2 linked regions of the Candidatus Thiodictyon syntrophicum genome follow. The main gene of each other region encodes a partner of the protein of the gene in region 2 in a complex. Links are inferred from orthologs where the notes say so. Each region holds a gene or a part of one and is shown on either strand. Other genes may lie near its edges.

Region 1 (3,035 bases), 3.9 Mb from region 2 along the record:
TCCCTGAACGCCTTACTGATCGACGACGTGCAGTTTTTCGCCGGTAAGGAACGTTCGCAGGAGGAGTTCTTTCATACTTTTAATGCGCTCTTTGAGTCCCGGCAACAAATCGTCCTCTCGAGTGATCGCTTTCCTCGGGAGGTTGTCGGCCTCGAAGAACGTCTGAAGTCGCGATTCGGGTGGGGGCTGACGGTCTCGATCGAGCCTCCCGACCTGGAAACAAGCGTCGCGATCCTTCAGAGTAAAGCAAGCCAGTTCGGCATTGTGCTCCCGGAGGATGTGGGTTTTTTCGTTGGCCGACGCATCCGTTCCAATATCAGAGAATTGGAAGGAGCGCTGCGGCGCCTCGTGGCAAATTCCCAGTTTACCGGCCGGGCAATCACGGTGGAGTTCGCCAAGGAGACGCTACGGGATATGTTGGCGGCACAAGACAAACGGGTGACGATCGCCAGTATACAGAAGACGGTTTGTGAATATTTCAAGGTTCGCAGCACGGACCTCCTGTCGGCCAAACGCAGTCGTTCAATCGCCAGGCCGCGGCAGATTGCGATGGCCTTGGCCAAGGAACTGACGAAACACAGCCTGCCTGAAATCGGCAGTGCCTTCGGCGGGCGGGATCATACTACAGTGCTCCATGCAACGCGGAAAATCCGGGAGCTTCGGGATAGTGATCCTGCGGTTGAGGAGGATTTCAAGAATTTGTTGAGAAGCCTGTCGTCCTAACTGTGGATAACCTGGGTATGGTATCCGGAGCGGGTTCTGCGGGGCAGTTGTCCACAGGTTGATCAGCGCCTCAGAGTGCTCAGGCGTGATTGCAGTGCAATGAAACCTATGGAGAAAAGTGTGTAGCACACATTTCCACAGGCCTTATAACTACAGACTATATTTTATTTTCTACTTTTTAAGAGGGGCAGCGGTATGGATGTGAAGATCGGGCGGGAGCAACTCCTGCCGGTGTTGAGTCGGGTGGTAGCGGTGGTCGAGCGACGCCAAACGCTGCCGATCTTGGGCAACCTGCTGTTACGGGCACAGGACGGTGGGTTGATAATCGTTGGAACGGATATGGAGATCGAGATCCGCTCCCGTTGCTTGGCGGATGTGATTGAGGAGGGGGAGGGGACCGTGCCTGCGCGCAAACTGGGGGATATTGTCCGTTCCCTCGCGGAAGGTTCGGAAGTGCGCCTGAAGATTGCCGGCGATCGCTGTGTATTGACGGCGGGACGCGGGAGATACGTCTTGGGAACGCTGCCGGCGCAGGATTTTCCGTTGATGGAGGCGGTGTCGCCTGAACTGGTGATGGAGATTGAAGAAGGGATTCTGAAGCGAATTTTCGAGAAGACGGCGTTTGCGATGGCGCAGCAGGACGTTCGGTATTATCTGAACGGCTTGTTGCTTGAACTCGATGAATCAGGCCTGCGCGCAGTGGCGACGGACGGGCACCGACTCGCGTCCTATGCCCATGCCTGTGCGCTTGACGTGCCCGAGAGTCGGGCCGTGATCATCCCATTCAAGACGGTGAATGAGCTCAGGAGACAGCTGAGCTTTGGGTCAAATTCGGTTCGGATTGAGATTGGGGAGCGGTTGATACGATTCGTTCTGGGAGATACGGTGTGCTCGTCGAAGCTCGTTGATGGTCGGTATCCAGAGTACGGCAGGGTGATTCCGGCCGGACTGTCGAAGGTGGCGATCGCGGATCGGGAGTTGCTGAAGAAGGCGCTCTCGCGGACGGCGATTCTTTCAAATGAGAAATATCGCGGCTTGCGCGTCTCCTTTGAAGCGGGGGTGTTGAGGCTTGTGGCGCATAATCCTGAGCAGGAAGAGGCGGTGGAGGAGATGGAGTTGGATTATGGCGGTGAGTCGACCGTGATCGGCTTCAACGTCGCCTATTTGGCGGATCTCCTTGCGGCGGTTGACACCGGTCAAGTGGAGGTTCATTTCGACGATGGAAGCAGCAGTTCTCTCTGGCGGGGGCTGGGTGCGGTGGGTGAGACTTATGTCGTGATGCCGATGAGGCTTTAGGGGCAGATGGGACGATGGTTAGCGCGAGCGTGGAACTGCTGAGGATCGACGGGCTCAGGAATATTGAGCACACTGAGGTGGATATCAGGGGTCCCTGCTCGCTTTTCGTTGGGGCCAACGGGTCTGGGAAGACATCGGTGTTGGAAGCGGTGTATTTGTTGGCGCGGGGCAAAAGTTTTAGAGGGAGAAGGAGTGGTGACCTGACGTCCTTGGGCAAGGAAGTGACGAGGGTGGTGGGGGATATCCGGGAAGGGGGTGAGGACGCGGTTTGGCAGTTGGCGTATCTCCGCAAGAGGACTGTGAGAGCGCGATACGTGAAGGGCGTCATGGTAGGTGATGGTGCTGAATTTGCCAGGTGGTTCGTCGTGCGGCTGATTGGGGAGGGTTCCGGGCGGCTTTTTGAAGGTGAGCCAGCGGTTAGACGGTGCTTCCTCGATCTCAATTTGTTCCACGTGGAACAGCGTGGATCTGAGGTGCTGAGGGCGTTCAAGCGGGTGCTGGAGCAGCGAAACGCCTGGCTGCGCTCTGGGGCTCGCGGTCGCCCGCTGTGGGACCATGAGTTTGTTCGCTTGGGGGTTGATCTCGATCAAGCGAGGAAAGGACTTTTCAGCGATCTGCGTGAGGCTTTCTTGGTTCTCGCGGAAGGTTTTCCCTTTCTTAAGGGGATAACTTTGACCTTTCGGTCTGGGTGGCCGGATGGGGTGCATCTCGCTGATGCGGTCGCTGCAGATTCCGGCGGGGAACAGATATCGGGTCATACACGGGTCGGCCCGCATCGAGCAGACTTTTCGCTGCGGAACCGGGATGGTGAACTTCCGATGTCCCGGGGACAGACAAAGATCGTGGTGTGCCTCTTGCAGCTAGCGTTTGAGCGAGTTCAGATGTCTAGACTGGGCTATGGTTCGGTCTGGTTGCTGGACGACCTTTGGGCAGATCTGGATAGTCGCTCGTGGGGAATCCTCTGTAGCCTCTTTCGTTCTACCGGCGGACAATGCATTTACACGCGCGTGGGAGAT
Region 2 (3,015 bases):
ACGGCGTCCGCGCCCTCCTCACGCAGGATGCGGATACAGTCCTCGCGGGCATCGCGCATATGGATGATCAGTGGCTTGGCGCAGGTGCGGGCGGCGGCGATGTGGGTGCGCAAGCGCTCACGCTGCCATTCCAGGTCCCCCTCGCTGCGGAAATAGTCGAGCCCGGTCTCCCCGATGCCCACCACGCGCGGGTCCGCGGCCAAGGCGACCAGGTCCGCGACGCTCGGCTCGGGGCCACCCGTCTCGTTGGGGTGGACGCCCACGGACACCGCCACCCAGGAGTAGGGCTCCACCAGGGCCCGCATGGCGGGGTAGGCGACCAGATCGATGCAGGCACAGAGGATGCGGTCGACCCCGGCCTCCCGGGTCGCGGTCATCAGGCGGGCGAAGTCACCCTGGTAAGGGGTCAGGTCGACGCGATCGAGGTGGCAGTGGGAGTCGGTGAACATGTGGTCGGTGGCCAGTGGTGAGTGGGTTGTTGCTTCGCATTGAAGCGCCATTGTCGTTGTCGTTGTCGTTGTCGTTGTCGAGTTTATCGTAGCGCCCCGGATTCTCTCGCACCCCAAAGTGCATCGCTTCTCCGATTACGATTACGACAACGACAACGACAACGATACTGACCACTCCCTACATGGTATGCGTCGGCCGCTCGGAACTCAGGACACCGACCAGATACTCCTCGATCTTGCGGCGGGCCACGCCCTTGTCCTGCTCGCTGAACTGGACCCCGACCCCAACCGCCCGGTTGCCCTCGGCGCCGGGTGGGGTGACCCAGATCACCTTGCCGGCCACCGGGATACGGTCGGGTTCGTCCATCAACTGCAGCAGCAGGAAGATCTCATCGCCCAATTGGTAGCGCTTGGTGGTCGGGATGAAGAGTCCGCCGTTGCGGATAAAGGGCATGAAGGAGGCATAGAGGGCGGCCTTGTCCTTGATCGCGAAGCTCAGTATGCGCTGCTGGCCGCCGATCGCGCCGCCCGGGACGCCCGTCGCGATCCCGCTCGGAGTAAGGGGGGTACTCATCACTTAGTCTCCTTAAGGTTTAATCGACGCTGACCGACCCGCGCCCATTCGATCAGGAGCGACTCCAACTGCATCAGCGCATTGATGGTGCTCTCCAGCAGCCCCCTGGCCGCGAAGACCCGCCGCAGCAGCCGCTGGGCCGCACCGGGGTCGACGTAGGCGGCGAATGCGGCAAGCGCAGGCGCCAACCCCGGGTCCGCGAGGCGCGGCGGCGCGGGTGAGGCCATCAGGCGCAGCAGGTCACAGAGACAATCCGCCAGGCAGTCCAATGATAGCCGCGCGCCCGCCGCGCTCCAAGCCACGGCGGCGGCCACCGGGTCCAGTTCACCCCGGCCGATGCCGATGAAGCTGCGCACCAGGGTATCGCGGCTATCGAGGGTCGCCTGATCGAACTCCTCCAGGGCCCGCAGGGGGGCGCCATAGGCCAGGCGCAGACGGGGTGCCGCGGCCTCGCCAAGCAAAGGAGTCAGCCAGGCAAGGGCCTGGTCGGACGGCGGTACCGCCAGCTTGAGCAATTGGCAGCGGCTGCGGATCGTCGCCGGGAGCCGACCGGGCTGTTCAGCGATCAGCATCAGCAGGGTGTTGCCCGCGGGCTCCTCCAGGGTCTTCAAGAGCGCATTGGCGGCGGCGGCGTTCATCCGGTCCGCCGGGTCGATCAGGATCACCTTGCGCGCCCCGCGCACCGGGGTGAGGACCGCGCGTTCGGTCAGCTCACGGATGGCATCGATGGGTATCTCCCCGGACTTGGACTCGGGATCGGGCGCCACGCGCGCCAGATCGGGGTGACTCCCGGCGGCGCTGAGGCGGCAGTCCGCGCAGACGCCGCAGGCCAGACCGTCCGGGCGCGGCGTCGGACACAGGAGCGCGCGGGCGAACAGGGTGGCCAGGCGCCGCTTGCCCAAGCCCCGCGCACCGACCACCAACAGCGCATGGGGCAGCCGATCCGCCGCCTGCGCCTGCCGCAGCCGCGCCCAGGCCGGTTCCAGCCAGGGCAGCAGTTCGCCATCGGCAGAGACTTTGGTAAGGGGGTCAGTCATCATTTGCGGACAAATAATCTTCTCTCGACTCCACGAACTCGCCGATGATTCGAGTCACGGCGGCAGTCACCTCGCCTAAGGGCCGGGTCGCGTCCAGCACCCGATAGCGCTGCGGGCAGGCGGCGGCGCGCCCGCGATAGACGGCGCGGGCGGCCGCGAAAAAGCCCAGCCGCTCGGCCTCGAAACGGTCCGGCTCACCCCGCCTCCGCGCCCGCGCCAGGCCGAGTTCCGGGGGCAGATCGAAGAGGAGCGTGAGATCCGGGCGCAGGTCTCCCTGGACCAGGTCCTCGAGCGCCGCGATGCGCGCCTGGGCGATCCCGCGGCCCCCGCCCTGATAGGCGTAGGTGGCATCGGTGAAGCGGTCGCACAGTACCCAGGTGCCCGCGGCCAGGGCGGGCTCGATGACCTGGGCCAGGTGCTCGGCGCGGGCGGCGAAGACCAGCAACAGTTCCGTCGTCCCGCCCATGCCCGTATTGGCCCGATCCAGCAGCAGGGCGCGGATGCGCTCGGCGATCGGCGAGCCCCCGGGCTCACGGGTCGTGACGACGCCGCGCCCGCGCGCCCGCAGCCAGTCCGCCAGGGGGGCAATCTGGGAGGACTTGCCGGCCCCCTCGATCCCCTCGAAGGTGATGAATCGTCCGCGCTCGGTCATCCTAATACATTTTCATAAATAATGTTTTTCGCGTAACGACCCCAACGGGGTCGCACATACCAGCCCAGGGCAACGCCCTGGGGATGGGGTATTGTAGAGTTCAGCCCTGAAAGGGCGTGACATAACGGCGTGGCTCCTTATGTCACGCCCTTTCAGGGCTAGGCCGAATAAACAACGCTATCCCAGGGCGTTGCCCTGGGCTGGTATATCGCGCCCCTGCGGGGCTTGAGCAGCCTTTTCGCGCCATTGTCGTTGTCGTTGTCGTTGTCGTTGTCGTAATCGAGGTTATCGTAACGCCCCGGA

The links. Proteins that work in one complex are often made in the same cells at the same time.
Region 1: the proteins of holB (region 2) and dnaN are in contact, whole or in part, in a cryo-EM structure (PDB 8GIZ), measured with the Escherichia coli proteins. The link is inferred for Candidatus Thiodictyon syntrophicum from one-to-one orthologs.

The regions. Positions count from the first base shown.
Region 1 is NZ_CP020370.1:613-3,647, forward strand. What follows is about bases 1-2,968. They hold dnaN (DNA polymerase III subunit beta), read left to right. Parts: upstream 1-918; coding sequence 919-2,019; downstream 2,020-2,968. Other genes in these bases: dnaA (chromosomal replication initiator protein DnaA), read left to right, coding at 1-723; recF (DNA replication/repair protein RecF), read left to right, coding at 2,034-2,968. Also shown: more of recF, read left to right, coding at 2,969-3,035. UniProt on the Escherichia coli protein: Confers DNA tethering and processivity to DNA polymerases and other proteins. Acts as a clamp, forming a ring around DNA (a reaction catalyzed by the clamp-loading complex) which diffuses in an ATP-independent manner freely and bidirectionally along dsDNA.
Region 2 is NZ_CP020370.1:3,860,212-3,863,226, forward strand. The notes cover bases 44-2,991. They hold holB (DNA polymerase III subunit delta'), read right to left. Parts: upstream 2,064-2,991; coding sequence 1,023-2,063; downstream 44-1,022. Other genes in these bases: THSYN_RS16155 (TatD family hydrolase), read right to left, coding at 44-449; THSYN_RS16160 (PilZ domain-containing protein), read right to left, coding at 628-1,023; tmk (dTMP kinase), read right to left, coding at 2,053-2,712. In the rest of the region: more of THSYN_RS16155, read right to left, coding at 1-43. UniProt on the Escherichia coli protein: Part of the beta sliding clamp loading complex, which hydrolyzes ATP to load the beta clamp onto primed DNA to form the DNA replication pre-initiation complex.